Regions from separate parts of the Chitinimonas koreensis genome, predicted to be linked through region 2. Evidence: predicted binding sites of a transcription regulator. Region 2 holds the regulator's gene; each other region holds the start of a gene.
The links. Region 2 encodes sigma-54, which starts transcription at its own class of promoters, with help from an activator protein. Its sites were predicted from a motif close to CTGGCACGCTTCATGCTT; they were not measured.

Region 1 (9,925 bases), 1.7 Mb from region 2:
CAGGCCGCGCTGGCCGGCAACGGGCCCGACGTCTGGATCTGGCCGCACGACCGCATCGGCGAGTGGATCAAGCTCGGCCTGATCGCGCCGATCACGCCGACCGAGGAAGCGCGCCGCAACATCGTCTCGGTGGCCTGGGACGCCTTCACCGTGAACGGCCAGGTGTGGGGCTACCCGCTGTCGGTCGAGGCGGTCGGGCTGATCTACAACAAGGCCCTGGTCAAGACGCCGCCACGCAGCTTCGAGGAGCTGCCGGCGCTCGACGCCCAGTTGCAGAAGCGCGGCGCCCACGCCATCCTGTGGGACTACAACAATACCTACTTCACCTGGCCGCTCCTGGCGGCCAACGGCGGCTACCCGTTCTTCCGCGACGGCCGCGGCAACTACGATCCGACCGACACCGGCGTGGCCAAGGCCGGCGCGGTGGCCGGGCTGGAGACGCTGGCCATGCTGATCGAGCGCGGCGTGATGCCCAAGGGCGCCAACTACGGCCAGATGGAAGAGCAGATGCACGCCGGCAAGCTGGCGATGATGATCAGCGGGCCGTGGGCCTGGGAAGGGCTGAAGAACGCCAAGATCGACTTCGGCGTGGCACCGTTGCCGACCGTCCGCGGCAAGCCGTCGCGGCCCTTCGTCGGCGTGCTCGGCGCGATGATCAACGCCAAGAGCCGCAACCGGAAGGAGGCGCTGGCCTTCCTCGAGCAGGGCCTCCTCAAGGTCGAGGGCCTCAAGGCGATGAACGCCGACGTGCCGCTCGGCGTGCCGGCCGACATCACGCTGTTCTGGCAGCTGTACAACGACGAAAATATCCGCAACTCGATGGACAACATCCACCTGGGCAAGCCGATGCCGTCCAATCCCGAGATGGGCAAGTTCTGGGCCGCGATGGCCAGTGCGCTGCCGCAGGTGACCGAGGGCACGGCCAAGCCGAAGGATGCGCTGCAGGCCGCCGCCGCGCAGATCGGCGGCAAGAAGTAGGGCTGGGCCGCATGCCGGCAAGGGCCGACCCGCGGGTCGGCCTTTTTATTGCCGCCGCCGGCCGGCAAAGCTTGCCGCCGGCCCCGCCTGCCGCTTGCCCTGAGCCGCCAAGTGCTTGAATCGACGGGGATCGGGCAGCTGGCACGCAGCGTGCTTTGATCGCTCCGACAGAAATGAACCGACGGTGCGCGAGATTGCCATGTTGTCCAGCCTGAACAATTACTTCGCCTTCAACGAAGCCGCCCTGAAGCTGAGGGGCACCCGCCAGGAAGTGATCGCCAGCAATATCGCCAACGCCGATACGCCGGGCTACAAGGCGCGCGACTTCGACTTCGGCCAGACGCTGAGCAACGCGATGGCGGCCCAGCGCGGCGCCTCGAACGAAATGGGCCTGGCCCGCACCGACGGCCGCCACCTGGCCGGCAAGCCGCACAGCACGCTGGAGGTCGACCTGATGTACCGCAACGACGTCCAGCCCTCGATCGACGGCAACACCGTCGACATGAACACCGAGATGCGCAACTTCACCGACAACGCGGTGCGCTACCAGGCCAGCCTCACCTTCCTGCAGCAGCGCATCAGTGGCATGCGCACCGCGCTGCAGTCGCAATAAGGAACGCCGCCATGTCCCTGTTCCGCGTCTTCGACATCGCCGGCTCGGCCATGACCGCCCAGTCGGTCCGGCTCAACGCCACCGCCAGCAACCTCGCCAACGCCGAGAGCGCGACCAGCTCCAGCGGCCAGCCCTACCGCGCCAAGCAGGTGGTGTTCGCCGCCACCCCGCTGACGGCCTCGCAGCCGCAGGCGGTCGGCGTGCAGGTGGCGACGGTGTCGGAAGACCCGAGCCCGGCGCGCATGGTCTACGACCCGAAGAATCCGCTGGCCGACGGCAACGGCTACATCGCGATGCCCAATGTGAACGTGGTGGAAGAGATGACCAACATGATCTCGGCCTCGCGCTCCTACCAGACCAACGCCGACATGATGAACACCGCCAAGGTCCTGCTGCAGCGCACCCTGCAGCTCGGCCAGGCCTGAACCGGGTAGACCGCCATGAGCACCATCAACGGCACCAGCAACACCAGCAACGTGTTCGAGAACCTGAACAAGGCGCGCGACAACAAGAGCGATGCCGAGGAAACGCAGGACCGTTTCCTCAAGCTCCTGATGACGCAGCTGCAGAACCAGGACCCGATGAACCCGATGGACAGCGCCCAGAGCACCAGCCAGATGGCGCAGATCAACATGGTCACCGGCATCGACAACCTCAACGCCAGCATCACCAGCATGATGTCGACCTTCAACGCCGGCCAGTCCTTCCAGGCGGCCGGGCTGATCGGCAAGCAGGTGCTGGTGTCGGGCGACACCATGCGCTACAGCGGCTCGGGCGCGGTGCAGTCCGAGATCGAGGTGCCCGAGGGCGGCGGCCTGATCACCGTGTCGATCTACAACGACAGCGGGCAGAAGATCGACGAGATCGCGCTGGGCCAGCAGAAGGCCGGCCGGCAGGCGGTCGAGTGGGACGGCAAGAACAGCGCCGGCAACGCCATGCCGGCCGGCAAGTATTACCTCGACGCCTCGATGAACCTGCCCGACGGCGGCACCAAGCAGATCTCGAGCTTCACCTTCGTCGACGTCGACAGCGTCGCGATCGCCAACGGCGGGGTCAACGTCAAGCTGGTCGACGGCCGTTCGGTGGCGTTCTCCGACGTCACCCAGATCAAGTAAGTCATTCCAGGTAGACGCCGGCCCCGCAGCGGGGCAGCGGGCAACATTCGGCAAGCGGGGCGCCGGCAGGCGCGCACAGAAAAGTCAGCAGGAGAAACACCATGGGCTTCCAGCAAGGATTGAGCGGCGTCAACGCCGCCTCCAAGTTCCTCGACGTGGTCGGCAACAACGTCGCCAATGCCAACACCGTCGGCTACAAGGGCTCGCGCGCCGAATTCGCCGATATCTTCGCCAACACGCTGGGCGGCACCAGCACCCAGACCGGCATCGGCGGCCGTACCGCCTCGGTGGCGCAGCAGTTCTCGCAGGGCAACCTGAGCACCACCAACAATGCGCTCGACGTCGCCATCCAGGGCAACGGCTTCTTCCGCCTGATCGATACCGCCGGCGGCTTCAGCTACTCGCGCAACGGCCAGTTCCAGCTCGACCGCCAGGGCTACATCACCAACGGCACCAACAAGCTGGCCGGCTACCTGGCGAACGCCGACGGCCAATTGATCACCGGCACCACGCCGCAGGCGATCCAGATCCGTACCGCCAACATCGGCGCCCAGGCCACCGGCGCCTCGGGCGCGGCCAATGCCGGCCTCACGCTGGCGATGAACTTCGACGCGCGCAGCAACGTGGTCGGGCGCGGCACCAGCACCGTCTCGATCAACGGCCTGCAGCTGGACAACGCCGCGGCGGCCGGCACCCAGGTCAACTACCAGACCCGCGTGACCGACTCGACCGGCCAGTTCCACGATCTCGACGTGCAGCTGACCAAGCTCGCCGGCGGCGGCTGGAACATCGCCACCGACCTCGACAACAGCGGCACCTTCACCAATTCCGCCAATCCGCTGGTCTTCAATGCGCTGGGCCAGATCCAGTCGGGCTCGCCGGCCGCCGTCAGCTATGCGCTGGCCTCGCCGACGCCGGCCTACGGCAACACCCCGCTCAATTTCAACATCAACTTTTCCGGCGCCACCGAGATCACCGGCGGCACCGTGCCCGGCGCGATCAACGTCAACGACACCGCCGCGCAGAACATGAGCGTGATGGTGGCCAATTCCAACCTGCCCAACGGCGACGCGGTCGGCGCGGTGCACACCTTCAGCGGCAGCTACCGCGACGCCAACGGCGACAGCCACTCGCTCGACGTGACGCTGACCAAGGCGGCCGCCAATACCTGGACCCCGTCGGTCACCATCGACGGCGCGCCGTTCACCATCACCCCGACGCCCTCGCCGGTCACCTTCAACGAGGCCGGCCTCTTGAGCGGCGGCTCGCCGATCGCCATCACCGGCGCGGCCGGCGGCGCCGACTTCAAGATCAACCTGCAGGGCCTGACCCAGAACGCCGCGACCTTCACTTCGTCGCCGCTCGAGGTGCGCAGTACGCCGCCGGTGGTGCCGACCGATCCGTCGACCTACACCCACTCGACCTCGGCCACGGTGTACGACTCGCAGGGCGTCGAGCACACGCTGACCTACTACTTCACCAAGGTCGGCGTGAACGCCTGGGAAGTGCAGAGCAGCTTCGACGGCGGTACGCCGGTCACCCATCCGGGCTACATCACCTTCGACCAGGTCGGCAATCTCAACGGTGGCACGAGCCTTGCTTATAGTTCCCCGATCCCGTCGCCGAGCGGTGCGCTGTCGCCCCTGGCGTTCAACACCAGCTTCGCCGGGACCTCGCAGTTCGGCAGCCAGTTCGGTGTCAGCGAGCTGACCCAGGACGGCTACGCCGACGGCAACATCACCGGCCTGTCGATCGGCAAGGACGGGGTGATCATCGGCCGCTACTCGAACGGTCAGAACCGCACGGTCGGCCAGATCACGCTGTACAACTTCGCCAACCCGCAAGGGCTGCAACCCTTGGGCGACAACCGCTGGGCCGAGACCTTCGCCTCGAACCAGGCACGGCTCGGCGTACCGGGGAGCGGCGATTTCGGCAGCTTGCAGTCGGGGCGGTCGAGGATTCGAACATCGACCTGACCAAGGAATTGGTCGACATGATCACCGCGCAGCGGTCCTACCAGGCCAATGCGCAGACGATCCGCACGCAGGACCAGGTGCTCCAGACCCTGATCAACCTGCGATAAGCGGCAAGGCGCCTGAGCGCCGCCGACCTGCGGATCGCCGGATACACGGCAAGCTTTACCGGGCGACCGGCGAAGCTTGCCGCACAGGGAGAGACGCATGGATCGGCTTATCTACGTCGCGATGACCGGCGCCAAGCAGGCGAGCCTGCAGCAGGCCACGGTCGCCAACAACCTCGCCAACGCATCGACCCCCGGCTTCAAGCAGGAGCTGTCGGCCTTCCGCGCCGTCCAGGCGGTCGGCGGCACCGGCTACCAGAGCCGTTCCTTCGTGCTCGAGCAGAGCACCGGCTCCGACTTCACCCCAGGCACCCTGCAGACCACCGGCCGCGATCTCGACATTGCGCTGACCACCGAGGGCATGTTCGCGGTGCAGACCGGCAACGGCGAAGCCTATACCCGCAACGGCAGCCTCGAGATCGACGCCACCGGCCTCTTGAAGACGCGCGAGGGCAACCCGGTGCTCGGCGACGGCGGCCCGATCGTGATCCCCGAGAACAGCGTGCTGACCTTCGGCCGCGACGGCACCATCAGCGCCGCGCCGGTCAACGATCCTTCCCAATCGAACGAAGTCGGCCGCATCAAGCTGGTCCGGCCCGACGAGCGCCAGCTCGACCGCGGCAACGACGGCCTGTTCCGCCTGCGCGACGGCCAGCCGGCCCAGGCCGATGCCGCCGTGCAGCTGACCAGCGGCGCGCTCGAGGCCAGCAACGTCAACGCGGTCGATCAGCTGGTGAAGATGATCGATTACCAGCGCAGCTACGACCTCCAGGTACGGATGTTGCAAACAGCCGACCAGAACGCCCGTTCAGCCGCCCAGATCATGAGTCTGAGCTGAACGAAGCGGCAAGAAACGACAAAACGACAGGCCCGAACAGGAAAGGATTGCCGCCATGATGCGCTCGCTATGGATCGCCAAGACCGGCATGGACGCGATGCAGATGAACATCGACGTCATCTCGAACAACCTCGCCAACGTCAACACCAACGGCTTCAAGCGGACCCGGCCGATCTTCGAGGATCTGCTGTACCAGACCATCCGCCAGCCCGGCGGCGCCACCAGCCAGCAGACCCAGCTGCCCAGCGGCCTACAGCTCGGCACCGGCGTCAAGCCGGTCGCCACCGAGCGCATCCACACCCAGGGCAACCTGCAGCTGACCGACAACCCGTTCGACCTCGCCATCAACGGCCGCGGCTTCTTCCAGGTCGAGATGCCCGACGGCACCATCGGCTACACCCGCGACGGCGCCTTCCAGGTCAACAGCCAGGGCGTGATCGTCACCGCCGAGGGCTACCCGCTGCAGGGCAACATCACGGTGCCCGAGGGCACCACCCAGTTCACCGTGAGCCGCGACGGCATCGTCACTGCCCTGCAGGCGGGCCAGACCCAGGCCACCCAGATCGGCACCATCCAGCTCGCCAGCTTCATCAATCCGGCCGGTCTGCAGAGCCAGGGCGAGAACCTCTACCTCGAGACCGCCGCCTCGGGCGCGCCGCAGGTCACCACGCCCGGCCTCAACGGCACCGGCGTGCTCAACCAGAGCTACGTGGAAACCTCCAACGTCAACATCACCGAAGAGCTGATCAACATGATCCAGGCCCAGCGCGCCTACGAGATCAACTCGCGCTCGATCCAGACTTCGGACCAGATGCTGCAGCGGCTGACGCAGCTGTAAGCCGCCGCTCCCGGGTTCCTACGGGTCGCAGATCCGCTTCCGCATCCATGGCACACACCACACAAGACAGGAGCCTCGCCATGATCCGCCGCCTTCTTCTCGCCGTGCCCGTCCTGCTGCTCGCCGCCTGCGCCAGCCAGGTGCCGTCGACCATCGTGACCCAGCCGACCAGCGTGCGCCCCGGCTACGCCAGCAGACCGCGCCGCTGGCCAACGGCAGCATCTACCAGGCCGCCAGCAACCGCACGCTGTTCGAGGACCGCACCGCACGCTACGTCGGCGACAACATCACGGTGCAGCTCGAGGAACAGGTCAGCGCCTCCAGCAGTTCGGCCAACAAGGCCGAGCGCAGCAGCGAGAACTCGACCGCGATCGCGGCCGGCGCCAACTCGCGCTTCTTCGACGGCGTGCTCGGCGGCCTCAACCTCGGCACCGAGTCGAGCAACAAGCACGACGGCAAGGGCAGCACTAGCGCCAACAACACCTTCCGCGGCCTGATCACCGCCCAGGTGGTCGAGCTGCTGCCCAACGGCAACCTCGTGATCGGCGGCGAAAAGCAGGTCAATATCCGCGGCGAAATCAGCTACTTGCGCGTCTCGGGCATCGTCAACCCCAGCGATATCAAGGCTGGCAATGTGGTATCCTCCACCAAGATCGCCGAGGCCCGGATCGAGGAAATGGGCAGCGGCACGGTGGCCTCCGCCGATCGCGCGGGCTGGCTGCAACGATTCTTCTTCAGTTTCCTGCCCTTCTGACCCATGCCCCTGAACCGCACCGCCGTCCGACTGATTGCAGCGCTTTTCCTGATCGTCGGCGGCAGCGCGGTTGAGGCCCAGCGGCTCAAGGAGCTCGCCAGCGTCGGCGGGGTGCGGCCCAACCAGCTGATCGGCTATGGCCTGGTGGTCGGCCTCGACGGCAGCGGCGACCAGACCACCCAGACGCCGTTCACGGTGCAGAGCGTGATCACCATGCTCACCCAGCTCGGCGTGCAATTGCCGGTCGGCACCAATCTCCAGCTCAAGAACGTGGCCGCCGTCACCGTGACGGCGACGCTGCCGGCCTATGCGCGCCAGGGCCAGTCGATCGACGTGACGGTGTCCTCGATCGGCAACGCCAAGAGCCTGCGCGGCGGCACGCTGCTGATGAGCCCGCTCAAGGGCGTCGACGGCCAGGTCTACGGCATCGCGCAGGGCAACGTGGTGGTAGCCGGTGCCGGTGCCGCGGCGGCCGGGTCGAGCACCCAGGTGAACCAGCTGGCGGTCGGCCGCATTCCCAACGGCGCCACCGTCGAACGCGAAGTGCCGGGCGGGGTGGGGCAGGGCGATACCGTCACGCTGGCGCTCAACGAGGCCGATTTCGGCACCGCGGCCAAGGTCACCCAGGCGATCAACGCGGCCTTCGGCGGCGGCGTGGCGCGTGCGCAGGACGCGCGGACCATCCAGGTGCATGCGCCGCAGGATCCGGATGCGCGGGTGACCTTCATGGCGCGGCTGGAGAACATCAACGTGGTGCCGTCCGACACCGCCGCCAAGGTGATCATCAACGCCCGCACGGGCTCGGTGGTGATGAACCGCTCGGTGACGCTCGAGCCGTGCGCGATCTCGCACGGCAACCTGACGGTGACCATCTCGGCCAAGAACGAGGTGAGCCAGCCCAAGCCGCTGTCGGGCGGCGAGACGGCGCCGGTGCAGAACGCCACGGTCGAGGTGAAGGCCGAGAAGGGCGGCGTGACCGCCGTGCCGAAGAGCGCCTCGCTCAACGAGGTGGTCCGGGCGCTGAACCAGATCGGCGCGACCCCGCAGGACCTGTTGGCGATCCTGCAGGCGATGAAGTCGGCCGGCGCGCTCAAGGCCGATCTCGAAGTGATCTAGCGCCGCGTTCGCGGCGCCCGTTGCACGGCGCGTGAAATGTGAAACGTGAGGCCCGCTGCGCGGTGCCTGTGAAACGTGGTGCGGCGCCGCCGCACCTAATGCTCGACGACCAGTCTGAACCTGAGCCGCAAAGCGGCGAACCATCTTTCACATTTCACGTTTCACCTTTCACGGGATCAAACATGGACAACCCGTTCCAGCAGATTCCGCCCGCCGTGCTCGAAGCCGCGCTCGCGCGCTGCGCCAGCGAGCTGGCCGGCATGGCGGTGGCGGCCAGCCTGCACGAGGTCGAGCTGATCGAGTCCGACCGCGAGCTCGGCGGGGCCGGCGTCACGCTGCGGGTGTCCTTCCACCTGCCGCTGCGGCTCGACCAGGACGTGCTCGGCGCATCCGACGCCGCCGCTGCCTGAGTCTTACGATCTCGCCGCGGTCGCGTTGCAGGTCGTCGGGCTTGACGCCCGACAGCGGCATCGGCCGCAGCGCTGTCGGGATGGCGCCCGACCTACGTTCCGTCGCTTTCCTCGGCGCGCCTCCGTGTCCTTCGGGGTGCCGATCCGCGCGCGCAATCGCTGCGCGCCCACCCGGCCGACCGATCTTGCCGGCCAGCCGGCGGCAATTGCCGGTCTCGCCCTCTGTCCTGCTTCATTCCTCCTTTTGAATCAATGTCTTGATTGATTGGCATGGTCCCTGCTTTATCGGTTCCGATCCCGAAGTCAGCCACCGGTAAAACGCCATGCAACTGTTCTCGACCACCACCGCCGCCGACGCCTCGCTGAACAGCCGGCTCGCCATCGACGCCCAGGCCGTCGGCGATCTGCGCGCCAAGGTGGCCCGCGATCCCAAGGGGGCTGCGCGCGAGGTGGCCGGCCAGTTCGAGAAGATGTTCCTCGACATGGTGATGAAGTCGATGCGCGAGGCCACGCCCAAGTTCGACGAGCTCGAGAGCGATACCGTCGGCACCTTCCGCTCGATGTACGACCAGCAGCTGAGCCAGAACCTGACCAGCGGCCGCGGCCTCGGCCTGGCCGACGTGATCGCCGGCCAGATCGAGCGCATGAGCAACCCCGATTACGCCAACACCCCGCTCAAGCGGCCCGCGGTCTACGCCTTCGGCCCGCGCCTGTCCGAGCTTGCCGCTGGTGCGGCAAAGCCTGCCGCCGCCGCCCAGCCGGCCGGCACCGGCGGCAATGCCGAGAGCTTCGTCGAAACGGTCGGCCGCGAGGCGATCGGCGCCGCCCAGGCGCTCGGCCTGTCGCCGCACCTGATGCTGGCCCACGCCGCGCTCGAAAGCGGCTGGGGCAAGAAGCCGATCACCGACGCCCAGGGCAACAACAGCCACAACCTGTTCGGCATCAAGGCCGGCCGCGACTGGCAGGGCAAGACCGCCGAGATCGTCACCACCGAATTCGTCGACGGCGTGGCGCAGAAGCGCGTCGAGAAATTCCGCGCCTACGACAGCTACGCCGATGCCTTCGCCGACTACGGCCGCCTGCTGGCCAAGCGCTACGGCGAAGCGACCCAGGCCGGCAGCGACGCCAAGACCTTCGCGACCGAGCTGCAGCAAGGCGGCTACGCGACCGACCCGGCCTATGC
Region 2 (9,925 bases):
GCAGGCCTCGACCTATGCCCAGACCGAGCAGCAGGTGAAGGCGCTCGAGGCACGCCTCAAGCGCGAGCCGGACGTCGTCGGCGTGACCAGCTACGTCGGCAACGGCAGCCCGCGCTTCTACCTGCCGCTGGAGCAGCAGCTGCCCAACCTGAACTTCGGCCAGCTGATGGTGATGACCAAGAACGAGCACGTGCGCGACACGGTGCTGGTCAAGATCCAGGGCTGGTTCGAACGCGACTTCCCGCTGGTGCGCGGCCGGGTGACGCGGCTGGAGAACGGTCCGCCGGTCGGCTACCCGGTGCAGTTCCGGGTATCGGGCCCCGACGAGGCCAGGCTCAAGCCGGTGGCCGAGCAGGTGGCGGCCATCATGCGGGCCAACCCGCACATCCGCCACGTCAACACCGACTGGAGCGAGCGGGTCAAGGTGATGCGGCTCGAAGTCGACCAGGACAAGGCGCGCGCGCTCGGCATGACCTCGCAACAACTGAGCGTGGCCCTGCAGAACTCGCTCAGCGGCGTGACGGTGACGCAGTACCGCGAGCACGACCGCACCATCGACGTGGTGGCGCGGCTGGACCGGCCCGAGCGTACCGACCTCAACAACCTCAAGGACGCCAAGGTCTACCTGCCCGGCGGCCGCTTCGTGCCGGTGAGCCAGATCGCCCACCTCAAGCTCGAGAGCGAGGAGAGCATCATCTGGCGGCGCAACCGCATGCCGACCATCTCGGTGCGCGCCGACGTCGAAGGCGCCCAGGCGCCCGACGTGACCATGGCGCTGTGGCCGAAGATCCAGGAGGTGCGCGCCAAGCTGCCGATCGGCTACGAGATCGAGATCGGCGGCTCGCAGGAATCGAGCGTCAAGGGCCAGAGCTCGATCATGGCGGTGATGCCGCTGATGCTGCTGACGGTGATGACGCTGCTGATGTTCCAGCTGCAGAACATCTCCAAGATGCTGCTGGTGCTGCTGACCGCACCGCTGGGCATGATCGGGGTGGCGGCCATCCTGCTGCTGTTCCAGGTGCCGTTCGGCTTCGTCGCCCAGCTCGGCGTGATCGCGCTGGCCGGCATGATCATGCGCAACTCGGTGATCCTGGTCGACCAGATCGACCAGCACGTCAAGGAAGGCGAACACATCTGGCACGCGATCGTCGAATCGGCGGTGCGGCGCTTCAGGCCGATCATGCTGACCGCCGCGGCGGCCATCCTGGCGATGATCCCGCTGACGCGCTCGACCTTCTGGGGGCCGATGGCCTGGTCGATCATGGGCGGGCTGTTCGTGGCGACGCTGCTCACCCTGCTGTTCCTGCCGGCGCTGTATGCGGCCTGGTACCGGGTGCGCAAGCCGCTGGATGCTTGAGCCTTCCGTGTCGGCCGAGGTGTGGGTGCCGGCCCCGGCGAAGCCGGGGCTTGGCTGGCGGAGATGGGTTCGGCGGGCGCGGCTTGCGCTGATCGACTCCTACTCCCCCGCCCTCGCCGCCGCGAGGGTGCCTCGCTGGCGCTCGTCGCGTATCTTTCGAGCGCAAGTGGCGGGTACGGTCGGATCAGGTTATCGCCAGTCACATCTAACGATCTGTAAATGACTGTATCCATTCACCGGGCGATTTACGCAGCGCGCAAAACTGACCTAGAATTCATTAATTATCCAAGTTAAAATACTGCACGGTATGTTTGTCTCGTGCGCCCATTCCAGAGGACCCACCATGTTCCCATCCGCCCGCCGCGCCCTGTCGCTGGCCATCGCGCTCGCCGTCGGCTCCTCGGCGTTCGCGGCCGATCTGCTCTCGGTCTACCAGGAAGCCAAGAAGTACGACGCCACCTACGCCGCGGCCGAGGCCGCCTTGCGCGCGGGGCAGGAGAAATCGGCCCAGGGCCGCTCGCTGTGGCTGCCCAAGGTGCAGCTGCAGAGCGGCTACAGCCACGCGACGCAGGATACCGACTATGGCCGCAACAACGTCCTGCTGCAGGACAGCGACCGCAGCGGCAACAGCTACAACTACACCGTCAGCGCCAGCCAGCCGATCTACCGCGCCGACGCGAGCGTGGGCAAGGTCCAGCTCGACGAGCAGGCGCGGCTGGCCGAGGTGAGCTTCGCCTCGGCCCAGCAGAACCTGATCCTGCGCGTGGCGCAGGCCTACTTCGACGTGCTCTACGCCCAGGACAACCTCGAATTCGTCCGCTCGCAGAAGGACGCGGTGTCGCAGCAGCTGGCGCAGGCCAAGAAGAGCTTCGAGGTCGGCGTCGCCACCATCACCGACACCCACGAAGCGCAGGCCAAGTACGACGCCATCGTCGCCAGCGAGATCGCCGCCGAGAACGACCTCTTGGTCAAGCAGAACGCCTTCCTGCAGCTGACCGGCGTGCCGGCCGAGGGCCTGTCGATGCTGCCGGCCAAGATGGCCGCCACGCCGCCGAGCCCGAACGACGTCAACGCCTGGCTGCGCGACGCCGAGCAGAAGAGCCTGGCGATCGACGCCCAGCGCGGCCAGCTGGCCATCGCCGAGGCCGAGATCGACAAGTACCGCCTGCTGCGCCAGCCGACGCTGGACCTGGTGGCGCAATACGGCACCGACTACAAGAAGAACGGCCTGACCGCGGCCGGCGGCACCGACAAGACCACCAGTTCGGCGATCGGCGTGCAGCTGAACATTCCGATCTACACCGGCGGCGCCACCAGCTCGCGGCTGCGCGAAGCGATCGCGCTGCGCGACAAGGCCCAGCACGAGCTCGAAGCGACCCGGCGCGACACCGCCCAGACCACCAAGCAGGCCTTCCTCGGCGTGCAGGCCGGCGCGGCGCAGATCCGTGCGCTCGAGCAGGCGCTGGTGTCGTCGCAGAGCTCGCTCGATTCGACCAAGCTCGGCCGCGAAGTCGGCGTGCGCACGACGCTCGACCTCCTGAACGCGCAGCAGCAGTACTACTCGACCAAGCGCGACCTGGCGCTGGCCCGCTACAACTACCTGCTGAACCAGCTCAAGCTGTCGGCCGCCGTCGGCGAGCTCGGCCAGCCGAACCTGGAGGCGGTCAACGCCCAGCTGGCGCGCTGATCCGGCGCGATCGCCCGCCCATGACAAAGGCCGCCAATTGGCGGCCTTTGTCTTTTCGGAGGAACGGCGATCCGGGGTCGGATCGCCGCGCCGATCACTCCCGTTCGAACAGGTTCGACAGCCCGCCGAGCACCGAGCCCTGCTCGCCGCCCTGGCTGCCGCCCACGCGCGAGGCGCCGACGATGCGGTTGGCCAGCCGCGCCAGCGGCAGCGACTGCAGCCAGACCTTGCCCGGCCCGCGCAGGTTGGCGAAGAACAGCCCCTCGCCGCCGAACAGCGCGCTCTTCACGTTGCCGACGAACTGGATGTCGAAATCGACGTTCGCGGTGAAGGCCACCACGCAGCCGGTGTCGACGCGCAGCGATTCGCCGGGCCGGAGCGTCTTCTCGATCACCGCGCCACCGGCGTGGATGAAGGCCAGTCCGTCGCCTTCGAGCTTCTGCAGGATGAACCCTTCGCCGCCGAAGAAACCGGCGCCGAGCTTCTTCTGGAAGGCGATGCCGAGCGACACGCCCTTGGCTGCGCACAGGAAGGAATCCTTCTGCGCCAGCAGCGTGCCGCCGAGCTCGGACAGGTGCACCGGGATGATCTTGCCCGGGTAGGCCGCGCCGAAGGCGACCTTCTTCTTGCCTGAGCCCTGGTTGACGAACACCGTGGTGAACAGCGATTCGCCGGTCAAGAGGCGCTTGCCGGCGCCCATCAGCTTGCCCATGAAGCCGCTCTGCTGGGCCGAGCCGTCACCGAAGATGGTATCCATCTGGATACCGTCTTCCATGTAGAACATCGTGCCGGCCTCGCCGACGGCGGCCTCGCCCGGGTCGAGCTCGATCTCGACGAACTGCATGTCGTCGCCGAACACCTGATAGTCGATCACATCCATGGTCATTGCAGTTCTCCTTTGTCTACGTGCTTATGCGGCCGCGGTAGCGGCCTGTTCGAGGGGATACGGGGGAATACGGGACGGAGCGCGGCTCAGGCCGGCGCGTCGGTCTCGCCCCAGCGCGCCATCAGCTGGTGCGGCACGCCGAGCTGGTCGAGCACGCGCGCGACCACGAAGTCGACCAGCGCCTCGACCGAGCGGGGGTGGTGGTAGAAGCCCGGATTGGCCGGCAGCACGCAGACGCCGAGCCGCGCCAGCTTCAGCATGTTTTCCAGGTGCAGCGCCGAGAACGGCGTCTCGCGCGGCACGATCACCAGCTTCTTCGCTTCCTTGATGGCGACGTCGGCGGCGCGCTCGATCAGGTTGTCGCTCATGCCGGCGGCGATCGCGGCCAGCGTGCCCATGGTGCAGGGACAGATCACCATCGCGTCGGCCGGGTTGGAGCCCGAGGCGACCGGCGCGAACCATTCCTCGCGGCCGAATACCCTGAGCCGCGTGCCGTCGACGCCGTGGCGCGCCTGCAGCAGCGCCTCGACCTCCTTGGCGCGCGAGGGCCAGGTCTCGCCGATCTCCTGGCGGATCACCACCTGGGCGGCCTGCGAATACAGCAGGTAGACGCGCACCCCGGCCGCCAGCAGGCATTCGAGCAGGCGCAGGCCGTAGGGCATGCCGGAGGCGCCGGTCAGCGCCAGGGTCACGGTCGCGGCCGTCATTCGGTCGAGCCCTCGCGATGGCGCACCAGCACCTGGCGCTCGGCGGCGAAATGGGCGGCCAGCTTCTCGGCCAGCCAGACCGAGCGGTGCTGGCCGCCGGTGCAGCCGATCGCCACCGTGACGTAGCTGCGGTTGTCGTGATCGAAGGCCGGCAGCCAGCGCTGCAGATAGTCGCGGATGTCGGCGTACATGTGCAGCGCGGCCGGCTCGGCCTCGAGGAAGCGCACCACCGGCAGGTCGCGGCCGGTCTGGCCGCGCAGGCTGGGGTCGTAGTAGGGATTGGGCAGGCAGCGCACGTCGAACACGAAGTCGGCGTCGAGCGGCAGGCCGTGCTTGAAGCCGAACGATTCGAAGATCAGCGTCAGCCGCGACTGGTCGAGCGCCAGCCAGTGGCGTACCCAGCCGCGCAGGCCGTTGGCGCTGAGGTCGCTGGTGTCGACGCGGTGAGCCATGCCGGCCACCGTGGCCAGCAGCTCGCGCTCCATGATCATGCACTCGGTGACCGTCAGCTCGGGGTAGAGCACCGACAAGGGATGCTTGCGCCGGGTCTCGGAGAAGCGCTTGAGCAGCGCCTCGTTCTTGGCTTCGAGGAACAGCACGCGGACGTCGAGCTGGCGCGCCTTGAGGTCGGTCACGCAGTCGGGCAGCGCCGGCAGGCTGTGCACGCCGCGGATGTCGACGCTGATGCCGACGCGCTTGTGCGCCTCCGACTGCAACAGCTCGACCGTCTCGGCCAGCAGCGCGGCCGGCAGGTTGTCGATGCAGAAATAGCCGAGGTCCTCGAGCAGCTTGAGCGCGACGCTCTTGCCCGAGCCCGACAGGCCCGAGATCAGCACGATCTGCATGGCGCTGTGCGGCATCGCTATTCCCCCGATTCCATGAAGCGCTGGTGGCGCTCGATGAACTCGCGCGTCGAATCGATGCCGCGCAGCTGCAGGATGTAGTTGCGCACCGCGGCCTCGACCAGCACCGCGAGGTTGCGGCCGGCGGCGACCGGCAGCACCACCTTGCGGATCGCCACGTCGAGCACCGCCTGGGTCGCCGCCTGCATCTGCAGCCGGTCGAGCGGGGTGACCGATTCGGACTGCTTGGTCAGGTGGATGATCAGCTTGAGGTTCTTGCGCGGCCGCACCGCGGTCTCGCCGAAGATGGTGCGGATGTTCAGCACGCCGAGGCCGCGCACCTCGAGGAAGTCGCGCAGGAGCGGCGGGCAGCGGCCTTCGAGCGTATCGGGCGCGATGCGGTAGAGCTCGACCACGTCGTCGGCGACCAGGCCGTGGCCGCGCGAGATCAGCTCCAGCGCCAGCTCGCTCTTGCCCATCGCGCTTTCCCCGGTGATCAGCACGCCGACCTCGAGCACGTCGAGGAATACGCCGTGCAGATTGGTCGACACCGCCAGCGCCTTGGCCAGGTAGAAGCGCAGCACGTCCATCAGGTAGGGCGACTGCTCGGGCGAGGTCAGGAGCGGCACGTGGGCGCGCTCGCAGGCCTCGCGCAGGATCTCGGGCGTGGCCTGGCCGTTGGCCACGATCATGGCGGCCATGTCGGTGCTGAACAGGTGGTCGAGCGACTTGCGCAGCGCGGCCGGCTCGACCTGCTGCAGGTAGGCGATCTCGGCGAGGCCGAGCACCTGGATGCGGTTGGGGTGGACGAAGTTGAGGTGGCCGACCAGCGCATGGGCGGGCTTCTGGGTGTCGGCGTCGTTGGACAGCAGGTTGTTGGCACCGCTCTGGCCGGCGAGCCAGGTCAGCCGCAGCTTCTCGGCGTTGTCGATGAACAGCTGGCGGACGGTGATTTGCGGCATGGCGTCGGTTTCGGGGGCGGTGTGCGCCTGCCGCCCCGGGGTGGAACGGGCGCGGGCAGGAGACAGGGCTGGTAACGGTACGCCGGCGGCCGCGCCAAGGGCGCAGAGCGGGCGGTTCGACTGCATAGCATACTATGCCGTACGCCTTCCACCGCGTGCGGGTGACGCAGCCGGAATGCGCCCCGGGGCGCGCCGCCGCTCAGCCTTGCCAACTGGTCAGCAGGCGGTGCACTTCTTCGGCGGTCGGAGCGCTGGCGAGGCTTTCGCGCAGCTTCTTGTCGCTGAACAGCTGGGCGAGCTCGGACAGGATCTGCAGATGCAGGTCGGTCGCCTGTTCCGGCACCAGCAGGGCGAAGGCGAGGTGGACCGGCTTGCCGTCGGGCGCTTCGAACGGGATCGGCTGCTTGAGCCGCACGAACACGCCGACCGCTTCCTTCAGCCCCTTGATGCGGCCGTGCGGGATGGCGACGCCCTGGCCGATGCCGGTCGAACCGAGCTTCTCGCGCGCGAACAGCGCGTCGAAGATGGCGCTGCGGGCGATGCCATGGCTGTTCTCGAACAGCAGGCCGGCCTGTTCGAACAGGCGCTTCTTGCTGGTCAGGTCGAGGTCGAGAAAGACGTTGGCCGGCGGCAGGATGGAGGCGATCAGGGCCATGGCAGAGAGATGGGTTCGGCGCCGGCGGCGCGGAGAGGCCGCCATTGTACGCCGGCCAGAGGGCGCGACAAGGAGCGCTTGCTCGCCGGCAGTCCCGTTGCGGTGAAATCGATCGGCATGCGGTTCAGACCGCTCCGGCAGGCATGGATTCCCGCCTTCGCGCGCCGGCGGTCACGCAAAAGAAAAGCGGGAACGGTGTCCCTGTACCGTTCCCGCGCCCTCGCGTGCGATTAGGTGTGCTGCAAGTCCGCTCACGCGGCGGGCTGTTCGCTCTCCTGGTACTTCAACGGTTCGGCGTGACGGTCGCCGTAGCGCTTTTCCTTGTGCTTGAGGACCTGTCGATCGAGCTTGTCCGCGACCAGGTCGATGGCGGCATACATGTCGGGCTCGCAGGCCTCGACGTGGATGTCCTTGCCTCGCAGGTGGACGTTGACCTCGACCTTCTGCTGCAGCTTGTCGACCGACAGGGTGACGTTCATGTCGATGACGTGGTCGAAGTGGCGCGTCACGCGTTCCAGCTTGGTTTCCACGTAGTCGCGGATGGCCGGGGTGACGTCGAGATGGTGCCCACTGATGGTCAGGTTCATACAACTCTCCTTGTGCTGAAGGATGCCGCCGGGCCGACGCCCGGACTGCGGGAGTCGGTGGCGGCTATAGGGACTTTCTTTGGTTCACGGGAGGGATTTGCAAGGCTTCACGGTATTTGGCGACGGTACGGCGGGCGACGTTGATGCCCTGCTTGCCGAGCACGTCGGCGATCGTGCTGTCGCTCAACGGCTTCTTGCCGTCTTCGTTCTGGATCAGCTGCTTGATCAGCGCCTTGATGGCGATGGCCGAGCATTCGCCGCCGGAGTCGGTCTCGACGTGGCTGCCGAAGAAATACTTGAACTCGTAGATGCCGCGCGGCGTGAGCATGTACTTCTGGGTGGTCACGCGCGAGATGGTCGATTCATGCAGGTCGAGCTCCTCGGCGATGTCGCGCAGCACCAGCGGGCGCATGGCGACCTCGCCGTGCTCGAAGAAGCGCTGCTGTTTCTCGACGATGGCCTGGGCGACGCGGAGGATGGTTTCGAAGCGCTGCTGGACGTTCTTGATCAGCCACTTGGCCTCCTGCAACTGGCCCGACAGGCCGGCTCCGTTTTCGCGGTGTTGTCGCAGGATGTTGGCGTACAACTGGTTCACCTTGAGCTTGGGCATCGCGGCTTCGTTGAGCTGAACCGTCCAGCCCTGCCGCTGCTTCTTGACCACCACGTCGGCCACGACGTAGCGGGTGTCGGTCGCGCCGAACGCGGCACCGGGGCGAGGGTTGAGACGCTGGATCAGCGTCTGCGCCGCCTTCAGTTCCTCGTCGTCGCATTTGAGCGTCTTCTTGAGCCTACTGTAGTCCTTGTTCGCCAATAAATCGAGGCAGTCGGCGACCACCGTGCAGGCCAGCGCGCAGGCCGCTTCGTCGGCATGGAACTGCTTGAGCTGCAGGGTCAGGCAATCACCCAGGTTGACCGCGCCGACGCCGGCGGGTTCCAGCTGGCGGATCAATTGCCAGGCGACCTGCAATTCCTCGAGCTCGATCTCGAGCTCCTCCCGCAGTGATTCCGGGATCAGCTCGAAGATTTCTTCGAGCGGGGTGGTCAGGTAGCCGTCGTCGTCGAGCGCGTCGATCACCAGGGTGGCGACCGCGTGGTCGCGCTGGCTGATCGGCAGCAGGCCGAGCTGCTCGAGCAGGTGCTCGCGCAGCGTGAACACGCGGGCGACGTTGGCATGCGGGTCGAACTCGTCGTCGTCCTCGCGCTGGCGGCCGCCGCCGGCGGCCTCGCTCCAGTAGTTGTCGCCGAGCGCGTCGTCGAAGTCGAAGTCGGGCTCGCCGGCCGGCGCGTCCTCGGCCGCCGCCGGCGGCGCCTCGGCCGTCGGCGCGGCGTAGTCGGCCGGGCCTTCGGCCGGCGCGCCGTCCTCGCGGACCGCGTGGGTCTCGGGCTCACCCTCGTCCTCGCGCTCGAGCATCGGGTTGTCCTGCAGGAATCGTTCGATCTCCTGGTTCAGATCGAGCGTGGACAGCTGCAGCAGCTTGATCGACTGCTGCAGTTGCGGCGTCAGCGTGAGGGACTGGGAGAGCTTGAGCTGGAGGGATGGTTTCATGCCGGTCTTTGGGTGCGCGGCTCAGAGTTTGAAATGCTCGCCGAGATAGACCCGGCGCACATTGTCGTTATAGACGATCTCCTCGGCAGTCCCCGAGGCGAGCACGCTGCCCTCGTTGATGATGTAGGCGCGATCGCAGATGCCGAGCGTCTCGCGCACGTTGTGGTCGGTGATCAGCACGCCGATCTGGCGCTGCTTGAGGAAGCGGATGATCTTCTGGATGTCCATCACCGCGATCGGATCGACGCCGGCGAACGGCTCGTCGAGCAGGATGAAGCGCGGCTTGGCCGCCAGCGCGCGGGCGATCTCGCAGCGGCGCCGTTCGCCGCCCGACAGCGACAGCGCCGAGCTGTCGCGCAGGTGGGCGATGTTCAGTTCGCGCAGCAGTTCGTCGAGCTGGCGTTCGACCGCATCGGCGTTCGGTTCGTGCAGTTCGAGGATGGCGCGCACGTTCTCGGCCACCGTCATGCGGCGGAAGATCGACGCTTCCTGCGGCAGGTAGCCCAGGCCCAGGCGCGCGCGCTCGTGGATCGGGCGGTGGGTGACGTCGGCGTCGTCGAGGAAGATCTTGCCGCCGTTGAGGGCGACCAGGCCGACGATCATGTAGAAGCTGGTGGTCTTGCCGGCGCCGTTGGGGCCGAGCAGGCCGACCACCTCGCCGGCGTCGACGTGCAGCGAGACGTCGCGGACGACGGT
Region 3 (9,925 bases), 230 kb from region 2:
TGCCGCCGCCTTGCAGGATCAATCGGGTCATGGCGCGATCAGACGCCGGAATGGCCGCGCCGGCAAGCGGCCCTGCCGAGGAGGGGCGCGGCGGCCGCCCTGCCCCGCTGTGATAAATTCCGCGCAACTGCGCGGCCGCGCCCCGATCCAACAGCGGCCGCCGCCATCCTAGGCTCACCGAATCCGCCATGAAGCGCCTCTCCGTCCTGCTCCCCCTCCTCCTGCTCGCCGCCGCCCTGCCCGGCCGCACAGCCCTGATCGACGACATGAACGCCGCGCGCGAAGCGACCCGGCAGGGCAAGCTGCAGCAACTGGTCGACATCACCGCCCGCACCGACGGCACCGCGCTTGAGATGTATCCGCGCTACTGGCTGCTGGCGGCGCAGATCGACATCCTGCCCGAGGCCGAGGTGGCCGCCTTCCTGGCCCGCTACGAGGGCAGCCCGCTGGCCGACCGGCTGCGCGGCGACTGGCTCAAGAGCCTGGCCAAGCGCGGCGACTGGACCGTCTTCGAGCGCGAATGGCCGCGGCTCGTCAGCTGGGAAGCCGGCAGCGAGCTGCATTGCGACCGGCTGCAGCTGGCCATCCAGCGCAACGACCGCGCGCTGCTGGCGCGCGAGGGCAAGCCGCTGTGGTTCACGCCGCGCGGGCTCAGCGACGCTTGCGCGCCGGTGTTCGAGGCGCTGTTCGGCATGGGCCTGCTCGACCAGGAAGACGGCTGGCGCCGGCTGCGGCTGACCTTCGAGGCCAACAATCCCGACTTCGCCGCCCAGCTGCTGCCGCGGCTGGGCCTGCCGGCCGGCATCGACGCCAAGCGCATCCGCGCGGTCGCCGCCAACCCGACCAAGGCGCTGCCGACGCTGGCGCTCGGCACCCGCGGCGGCCGCGAGCTGGCGCTGTTCGCCATCGGCCGCGCCGGCCGCAGCGATCCGGACGCCGGCCGCGCGCTGCTGGCGCGCGTCGCCGGCCAGTTGCCCGAGGCCGATCGCCGCTATGCGCAGAGCCGGCTGGCCTACCATGCCGCGCGCCGGCTCGACGACCGCGCGCTGGACTGGTACGGCGACGGCCTGACGCTGGCCCAGCTCGACGACGAAAGCCGCGACTGGTACGTGCGCAGCGCGCTGCGGCTGGCCGACTGGCGCGCGGTGGCGAACGGCATCGACGCCATGCCGGCCGAGGAGCAGCGCGAGGTGGCCTGGCGCTACTGGCGCGCGCGCGCCTGGCAGGAGGCCGGCAAACCGGCCGAGGCGCAGCAGCGCTTCGCCGAGCTGGCCGGCGAGCATCACTTCTACGGCCTCCTGGCGCGCGAGGAACTCGGCACGGTGGCCGACACCGCGGCCGGCCACTACAAGCCGAGCGCCGAGGAACTGCTGGCGGTGCGCCAGATCCCGGCGGTCGAGCGCGCGCTGGCGCTGCTGGCGATGGACTGGCGCAGCGAGGCGGTACGCGAGTGGAACTGGGGCATGCGCGGGCTTTCCGACACCCAGCTCCTGGCCGCCGCCGAGGTCGCCCGCCAGAGCCACTGGTACGACCGCGCGATCTACTCGGCCGAGCGCACCCGCACGCTGCACGACTTCAACCTGCGCTTCCTCGCGCCCTACCGCGACGTCACCCAGGGCTATGCGCGCGGGCTCGGCCTCGACGAGGCCTGGGTCTACGGCCTGATCCGGCAGGAAAGCCGCTTCGTCCAGGTCGCCCGCTCGGGCGTCGGCGCCAGCGGGCTGATGCAGCTGATGCCGGCCACCGCGCGCTGGGTGGCCAAGAAGATGGGCGTGGGCTACGACGCCGGCGCGGTCAACGAGGTCGGCACCAACGTCCAGCTCGGCACCTGGTATCTCAAGCACGTGCTGGACAGCCTGGGCAGCCAGCCGGTGCTGGCCACCGCCGCCTACAACGCCGGCCCGGGCCGCGCGCGCAACTGGCGCGCCGACCGGCCGCTCGAGGGCGCGATCTACGCCGAGACCATCCCGTTCAGCGAGACGCGCGACTACGTCAAGAAGGTGATGGCCAACGCGGTCTACTACGCCCAGGCCTTCGGCCGCGGCGAGACCAGCCTGAAGAAGCGGCTCGGCGCCATCCCGCCGCGCGGCGGCAACGACGCCGCCGATGACGACGACACTCCCTGAGCGACGCCTCTGCACGACCTCGAGCGCCTGCTGCAGACCCGGCGCGAAGCGCGGGCGAACCGCCGCCTCGGCTATGCGCCGGCCGCCATCGCCGGTGCGGTCGACGCCGGCGGCTTCCCGCCAGCCCCGCGCCAGTGGATCGAGGAAGCTCGACGGTAGGAGCGGCTTTCGCCGCGAATCGCGGCACTCCGCAATTCGCGGCTAAAGCCGTCCCTACAGGTGATCCTTAGCTGGATTCAGCAGCTTCCGCACCGAATCCGGCACCCGACGGACGCGCATTTGTTCGCAAGCCTCCCCGCTACCGCCTAAAACTAAGTATCGACACGCGCCGTCACGCGGAGTACGCCATGCCCAGCCCTGTTAGCGTTCCCAGCCGCCTCGACTCCGCCTGCCGGGGCTTTCGCCGCTGAGGGCCGCATGCGCGCACCGATCCACAGCCTGCGCATCGCGCTGGCCGCCATCGTCGGCCTGGTCTGCATGGCCGCGGCGGCCGCGCTGCCGCTCCTGGTCGAGCACGACAGCCAGCCGATCGAGGCCGAGGCGCTGTACGACCCGAGCGGCGCGCTCGACATCGCGGCGGCGGCGGCCAGCCGCGACTTCGTCCCGCGCCGCGAGGCGGTGCCGCCGCCGCTGCGGCCGACCCGGTCGGCGCTGTGGCTACGCTTCTCGCTGCAGCGCGCGCCCAGCGCGCCGCAAGACTGGTGGCTGGCCTTCACCGACACCGGCCTGCGCGAGGCCGCGCTGTACCAGTCGCTCGACGGCGCCGGCTTCCGCCGGCTGGCCACCGGCATCGACAGGCCGTTCGCGCTGCGGCCGCTGCCGGCGCGCCAGCTGCTGCTGCCGCTGACGCTCGACGACGAACGCCCGACCTTGTTCTACCTGCGCATCGACAGCCGCGACGACTTCGCCACCGAGCTGATGCTGCGCACGCCCGAGGCGATGGCGCTGGCCGAGCACGGCCAGGGGCTGGTGTACGGGCTGATCTACGGCGCCATCGTGGCGCTGGCGCTGTACAACCTGTTCATGATGCACAGCCTGCGCGAGCCGCTCTACCTGCCCTACGTGCTGGCCAGCTTCGCCGCGCTGCTGTCGATCGCCGCCTTCAACGGCCACACCTACCAGTACCTGTGGCCGCGCTGGCCATGGCTGGCGCTGCACGAGACAGTGCTGTTCCCGGCGCTGTGGATCCTGATGTTCCGCCGCTACGCGCGGCGGCTGCTCGAGCTGCGCCGGCAGCTGCCGCTGCTGGACCGCTGCGGCTCGGTGCTGGTCGGACTGACGCTGGCCTCGCTGGCGCTGCACCTGGCCGGCGCGCTGCAGCTCGGGTTCTGGCTCGGCATCGCCTGCTACGGCCTGACCGCGCTGTACATGCTGACCGCCGGCTTCCTGCGGCTGCGCCAGGGCTTCAAGCCGGCCGCCTACTTCCTGGCCGGCAACCTGGTGCTGTGCGTCAGCGTGGCCATCGTCATCACCCTGGTGCTCGGCGTGCGCGCCGCGGCCAGCACCTCGGCCTTCTTCGCCATGCAGGTCGGCGTGGCGCTGCAGGCGCTGCTGCTGTCGCTGGCGCTGGCCGACCGCGTGCGCGAGCTGCGCAGCGACCACGAGAACGCGCTGCAGGCCGCCTTCGACGCCCAGCGCGAGCTGATCGTGCGGCTGCAGCGGCACGAGGAAGACCTCGAGCGGCGGGTGATCGAGCGCACCGAGGCGCTGTGCGACGAGATCGCCGCGCGCGGCCGGGTCGAGGCGCAGTTGCGCGAGAGCGAGGCGCGGCTGCGCAGCCAGGCGCTGCACGATCCGCTGACCGGCCTGGCCAACCGTACGCTGCTGAACGACCGCCTGCACCACCTGATCGAGCGGCAGCCGCGCCGGCGCGTGCCATTCGCGCTGCTGCTGCTCGACCTCGACCACTTCAAGCCGGTCAACGACCGCTTCGGCCACGAGGCCGGCGACCAGTTGCTGTGCGAGGTGGCGGCCCGGCTGCGCGGCAGCGTGCGCGCGGCCGACACGGTGGCGCGGCTCGGCGGCGACGAATTCGTGCTGCTGGCGGAACTGCTGGTGCCCGAGGACGCCGAAATCCTGGCCGCCAAGCTGGTGACGGCGGTCAGCGCCGCCTACCGCATCAACGGCCATCCGGTCGACGTCGGCGTCAGCATCGGCGTGGCCTGCTTTCCGCTCGACGGCACGGCGCCCGACGACCTGCTGCGCCACGCCGACGCCGCCATGTACCACGTCAAGCGCAGCGGCCGGAACGGCTACGCGTTCTGGCGGCAGGAACCGCCGGTGCAGCACGCGGCGTGAAACCGGCCGGCCGCGCGGCGGCCGGCGCCTTTACCTCACGAGGAACCTTCATGCAATTGGTGATCGGCAACAAGGCCTATTCGTCGTGGTCGCTGCGGCCCTGGCTGCTGCTGCGGCAGTTCGGCCTCCCGTTCGAGGAGATCCTGGTGCCGCTGTTCGAAGCCGGCAGCAGCGACACCATCCTGCGCTACACCCCGACCGGCAAGGTGCCCTGCCTGGTCGACGGCGCGATCTCGGTGTGGGAATCGATCGCGATCTGCGAATACCTGGCCGAGCGCCATCCCGAGCTGCCGATGTGGCCGCGCGACCCGGCGCTGCGGGCCGAGGCGCGCGCGCTGGCGGCCGAGATGCACGCCGGCTTCGCCGCGCTGCGGCAGCACTGCCCGATGAACGTGCGGCGCCAGTACCCGCCGCGTTCGCGGCCATCCGAGGTGGGCCGCGACCTGGCCCGCTTTAGCGCGCTGATCGAGAGCCTGCGCGCGCGCTTCGCGCCGCTCGGGCCGTTCCTGATGGGCGAATTCGGCATCCTCGACGCCATGTACGTGCCGATGGCGACGCGCTGCCGCACCTATTCGCTCGAACTGCCCTCGCGCGCCCAGGGCTGGGTCGACCACGTGCTGGCGCTGCCGGCGATGCGCGAGTGGTACGAGGCGGCGCTGACGGAGAGCTGGGTGATCCGGGACAGCGAGGAGGACGGGGGCTGAGGATCGTTTCACCGCGAAGAGCCGCGTGCAGGCGCAGCATTTACCGCGAATGTCTCCATTCCCTCGCCATTCGCAGCGGTTGAAGCCGCTCTTACGCCCGACCCATCACCCGGCTCCATGCAGCCCGGCCCCATCGCGGAGTTGGATACGGTCGCATTGAAAACCACGAACGAGCGTCAGCGAGGCTCCCTCGCGGCGGCGAGGGCGGGGGAGTCGGGGTGAAACAGGGACCGTCGCCGGTCGAGCGTTCACCATGCACAAGCGCCCCTTTGCCGGGTGCCTGTCCTCCCGATCGAACCCGCACAATGCCGAGTCCGTCAACGCGACGGTCAGCCCCAGTTCTGCATTTCCTCGATGTCCGGCAAGCCGGTCGGATCGACCGCCTTCTGCCCCTCGTCCGACTCGAACAGTCCTTCCAGCTCGCGCGCCGCCTCGACCGAGGTCTGGATCAGCGCGGTCTCGTCGTGGTGCACCGCGTACTGCCGCTCCAGCAATGCCTCGTCGTGGCGGCGGAAGGTGGAGGTCGCATCGGCGGCGCCGACCGAGGACAGCCCCAGTCCCTGCAGCACCGCGCCGGCCATCTCCAGGCTGGCGGCGAAGGTCTCGCGCGTGGCCACCTCGACGCCGAGGTCGCGCAGCCGGTAGTAGTGGAAGCGGTTGCGCGCACGGGCGTAGATCTTGAGGTGGGGAAAGTGCTGCCGCACCGTCTCGGCGGTGCGCAGCGAAGCCTCGACGTCGTCGATCGCCAGCACGAACACCTCGGCCTGGCCGGCGCCGGCGGCGCGCAGCAGGTCCAGCCGCGAGGCGTCGCCGTAATGGATGCGGTTGCCGAAGCGGCGGACGAAGTCGACCTGCTCGAAGTTCGCTTCCAGCACCGTGGCCGGAATGCGCCGCATGCGCAGCACCCGGGCGACGATCTGGCCGAAGCGGCCGAAGCCGGCGATCAGCACGCGATGGCCGTCCGGTTCGATCCGGTCGAATTCGCGCGCCGCGCGGCCCTCGAGCCGCGGCACCAGCCAGCGCTGGTGAGCGCCGACCAGCAGCGGCGTCAACGCCATCGATACCGTCACCGTCATCGCCAGCAGCTCGGCCGTCGGCGTGTCGAGCAGCTGCAGGGTCACCGCCAGCGCCAGCAGCACGAAGGCGAACTCGCCGCCCTGGCTCAGGTAGGCGCCGAAGCGGCGCGAAGCCGGATCGCCGAGCCCGGCCAGCCGGCCGATCGCATACAGCACCACGGCCTTGACCGCCATCAGCCCGAGCGCCAGGCCCAGCACCAGCAGCGGCCGGTGCAGCAGCAGGCCGAGGTTGGCCGCCATGCCGACCGCGACGAAGAACAGGCCGAGCAGCACGCCCTTGAACGGCTCGATATTGGCCTCGAGCTCGTGGCGGTATTCCGAATCGGCCAGCAGCACGCCGGCCAGGAAGGCGCCGAGCGACAGGCTCAGGCCGGCCGCCTCCATCGCCCAGGCGGTCGCCATCACGATCAGCAGCGTCGCCATCACGAACAGCTCGTGGCTGTCGGCGCGCGCCACCCGGCGCAGCAGCGCGCGCAGCACGAAGCGGCCGCCGAGCACCACCGCCGCCACCGCGCCGATCGACACCCAGGCCGGCGGCCGGCTGGCCGCCGCCGCGTCGGGCGACAGCAGCGGCAGCACGGCCAATAGCGGGATCACCGCCAGATCCTGGAACAGCAGCACCGCGAAGCCGTCACGGCCGTGGCGGCTGGTCAGCTCCTTCTTCTCGGCCAGCATCTGCAGCACGAAGGCGGTCGACGACAGCGACAGCGCCACCCCGGCCACGCCGGCGGCCACCGGAGGCAGGCCGAGCGCCCAGCCGGCCAGCGCCAGCACCGCGGTGGTCAGCAGCACCTGGGCGCCGCCGAGGCCGAACACCGCGCGCCGCAGCACCCACAGCCGCGACGGCTGCAGTTCCAGGCCGATGATGAACAGCAGCAGCACCACGCCGAACTCGGTGACGTGCAGGATGGCCTCGGGGTTGTCGACCAGGCCCAGCGCGCCGGGGCCGATGGCGACGCCGGCGGCGAGGAAGCCGAGCACCGAGGCGAGGCCGAAACGCTTGAGCAGCGGCACCGCCACCACGGCGGAGGCGAGCAGGACGACGGATTGCGAAAGCAGGGACACGGCACGGCTCCGGGGGTGAAGCCGCGATGATGGCAAGCCGGGGAGCGGCGCGCCAGCCGGGCGGCAGCGCCGGTCCGCGCCGGCGTCGGCCATATTGCAGTGCACCATGACGACTCCCGCCCCAGCCGGACTGCACCAATCTGGCCCGGCCGGCGCCCCGCCGAATCGGCGCCCGAAGCCCGCCAAGGCGCATCCACAAGCCATCGCGCGATGCCGGCGCGGCTTGGCATGGCTCCTGCTGTAGCGCGGGTCGGCCCATGCCGGCCGCACAGACGGGAGGTCTTCGATGTCCGCAACGCCAGGTGCTACCGCGTCATTCCATTCCCCTCCGCGACATGCGCAGCGGCTGCTCCGCGCGCTGTCCACCCTGATCGCCGCGCCCGCCACGCTGGCCGCGGCCGGCCCGCAGGTGGTCGAAGCGAGCCGGATCAGCGCCGGCGATACCGCCTGGATGATCAGCGCGACCGCGCTGGTGCTGCTGATGACCATCCCCGGCCTCGCCTGCTTCTACGCCGGCATGGTGCGCAAGAAGAACGTGCTGGCCACCATGACGCAGAGCTTCGCGGTCTGCGCGCTGGTCTCGCTGCTGTGGGTGGCGATCGGCTACAGCCTGGCCTTCATGCCGGGCACGCCTTGGCTGGGCAGCCTCGAGCGGCTGATGATGGAGGGGCTGGTCTACCTCAAGGAGGCGGGCAAGGTGTCGGTCCACCACGGCGCGACCACCATTCCGGAATCGGTGTTCGCCATGTTCCAGCTCACCTTCGCCGTCATCACCCCGGCGCTGATCGCCGGCGCCTTCGCCGAGCGCATGAAGTTCTCGGCCATGCTGTGCTTCATGGCGCTGTGGTCGCTGCTGGTCTACGCGCCGGTGGCGCACTGGGTGTGGGAGCCGGGCGGCTGGCTGGCCTCGATGGGCGCGCTCGACTTCGCCGGCGGCACGGTGGTCCACATCAACGCCGGCGCGGCCGGGCTGATGGCGGCCTGGATGCTGGGCCGGCGCGAGGGCTACGGCCAGGAGTCGTTCGCGCCGCACAACCTGGCGCTGACGCTGATCGGCGCCTCGCTGCTGTGGGTCGGCTGGTTCGGCTTCAACGCCGGCTCCGCCCTGGCGGCCGACGGCCGCGCCGGCCTGGCGCTGCTGGTCACCCACGTCGGCGCCGCCTGCGCCGCGCTGAGCTGGATGCTGGCCGAGTGGCTGGTGCGCGGCCGGCCGTCGATGCTGGGCCTGTGCTCGGGCGCGGTGGCCGGCCTGGTCGCCATCACGCCGGCCTCGGGCTTCGTCGACGTCAAGGGCGCGATGGCCATCGGCGCGGCGGCCGGCATCGCCTGCTACTGGGGCGCGACCGGGCTCAAGCGGCTGCTGGGCGCCGACGATTCGCTCGACGTCTGGGGCGTGCACGGCGTCGGCGGCCTGGTCGGCGCGCTCTTGACCGGCCTGCTGGCGCGCCGCTCGATCGGCGGCGCCGACGGCGACCTGGCGACTCAGGCGATCGCCGCCTTCGCGGTGCTGGGCTACAGCCTGGCGGCCAGCGCGGTGATCCTCAAGCTGGTCGACTGGGTGGTCGGCCTGCGCGTGCCGGCCGAGCACGAGCTCGACGGCCTCGACCTCGCCCAGCACGGCGAGCGGCTCGAGTGAGGAGGGACGCAGCATGACGACGCACAACGAATTGCTGGCGCTGGCCGCCCACCTGCACGTGATGATCCGGCGCAAGATCGGCCGCATCACCGATCCGGAATGGATGGTCAGCAACGCCGAGTACGCGCGCGAGGTGATCCGGCTGGCGCGCACCGAGCCGGCCGCCGAGCTGGCCGAGGCGGTGAACCGCTTCGAACAGGCGCTGTTCGCCGAGCCGCGCCAGACGGTGCGCAAGCCGCTGGTCGAGCAGATCCGCGACAACCTGGCGCAGCCGACCGCGGAGGCGGCGCGGCGTTACGTCGGCGGCCTGCGGTAGCCTCGAGGAATGATCCGGCCGCCGGGCACGGCTAGCTGCGGTTCAGGCACCCGGGAAACCCGGGTGCGCTCCGACCGTGAAAGCTGAAACAGCGGCTACCCCTGTTTCAACCCTTCCCCTCCCGTCCCTGCCGCCGCGGGGAAGCCTCGCAGTCGCTCGTCAGTGATTCGAAGCGCTGCAGCACGCCTTTCGTAGGTCGGGCTTCATGCCCGACAGCGGCCTCGATCGAAGGCGCCGTCGGGCTGAAGCCCGACCTACAGAACCGACGTCGGCCAGCCTGCCCGGCAGGGGCACCTGCTCCGGCTGCCGCTCAATACGCCCTGACCCGATCCACCATCCCCGCCACAGGCCGTCCGGCGACGAACGCGCGCAGCGCGGCCGCGACCTGCTGCGCCGACGGCGCCGGCAGCGTCATCGCCGCCACGTGCGGCGTGATGTGGAGGTGGGGCTGGCGCCAGGCGCGGTGCCCGGCCGGCAGCGGCTCGGTTTCGAACACGTCGAGCTGGGCGCCGCCGAGCCGGCCGCCGTCGAGCCCGTCGAGCAGCGCCTCGAGATCGAGCTGCTCGCCGCGGCCGGCATTGATCACCAGCGCGCCGGCCGGCAGCAGGCCGAGCCGGCGCGCGTCGATCAGGCCGCGCGTCTCGGCGGTATTGGGCAGGATCATCGCCAGCGCGTCGGTCTCGGCCAGCAGGCCATCGAGCGCT

Region 1: flgB (flagellar basal body rod protein FlgB) is a predicted target of sigma-54. The motif match lies at 1,117-1,134, and genes of this name have one in related genera.
Region 3: H9L41_RS03170 (ammonium transporter) is a predicted target of sigma-54. The motif match lies at 7,493-7,510, and genes of this name have one in related genera.

What each region holds. Positions count from the first base shown of each region.
Region 1 covers NZ_CP060704.1:2,218,483-2,228,407, forward strand. The annotation lists gene malE (maltose/maltodextrin ABC transporter substrate-binding protein MalE) at 1-978, shown strand, start outside; gene flgB (flagellar basal body rod protein FlgB) at 1,178-1,591, shown strand; gene flgC (flagellar basal body rod protein FlgC) at 1,603-2,016, shown strand; gene H9L41_RS09655 (flagellar hook assembly protein FlgD) at 2,032-2,706, shown strand; gene H9L41_RS09660 (flagellar hook protein FlgE) at 2,808-4,682, shown strand; gene H9L41_RS24525 (flagellar basal body rod C-terminal domain-containing protein) at 4,700-4,789, shown strand; gene flgF (flagellar basal-body rod protein FlgF) at 4,887-5,624, shown strand; gene flgG (flagellar basal-body rod protein FlgG) at 5,680-6,462, shown strand; gene H9L41_RS09680 (flagellar basal body L-ring protein FlgH) at 6,710-7,216, shown strand; gene H9L41_RS09685 (flagellar basal body P-ring protein FlgI) at 7,220-8,332, shown strand; gene H9L41_RS09690 (hypothetical protein) at 8,515-8,742, shown strand; gene flgJ (flagellar assembly peptidoglycan hydrolase FlgJ) at 9,066-9,925, shown strand, end outside.
Region 2 covers NZ_CP060704.1:518,184-528,108, forward strand. The annotation lists gene H9L41_RS02065 (efflux RND transporter permease subunit) at 1-1,357, shown strand, start outside; gene H9L41_RS02070 (TolC family outer membrane protein) at 1,701-3,044, shown strand; gene H9L41_RS02075 (TIGR00266 family protein) at 3,139-3,930, opposite strand; gene H9L41_RS02080 (flavin prenyltransferase UbiX) at 4,017-4,637, opposite strand; gene rapZ (RNase adapter RapZ) at 4,634-5,482, opposite strand; gene hprK (HPr(Ser) kinase/phosphatase) at 5,500-6,441, opposite strand; gene ptsN (PTS IIA-like nitrogen regulatory protein PtsN) at 6,641-7,096, opposite strand; gene hpf (ribosome hibernation-promoting factor, HPF/YfiA family) at 7,348-7,683, opposite strand; gene H9L41_RS02105 (RNA polymerase factor sigma-54) at 7,748-9,229, opposite strand; gene lptB (LPS export ABC transporter ATP-binding protein) at 9,251-9,925, opposite strand, start outside.
Region 3 covers NZ_CP060704.1:743,265-753,189, reverse strand. The annotation lists gene H9L41_RS03195 (2Fe-2S iron-sulfur cluster-binding protein) at 1-31, opposite strand, end outside; gene H9L41_RS03190 (lytic transglycosylase domain-containing protein) at 189-2,126, shown strand; gene H9L41_RS03185 (diguanylate cyclase) at 2,544-4,424, shown strand; gene H9L41_RS03180 (glutathione S-transferase family protein) at 4,475-5,128, shown strand; gene H9L41_RS03175 (monovalent cation:proton antiporter-2 (CPA2) family protein) at 5,458-7,269, opposite strand; gene H9L41_RS03170 (ammonium transporter) at 7,556-8,905, shown strand; gene H9L41_RS03165 (hypothetical protein) at 8,919-9,221, shown strand; gene H9L41_RS03160 (2-hydroxyacid dehydrogenase) at 9,532-9,925, opposite strand, start outside.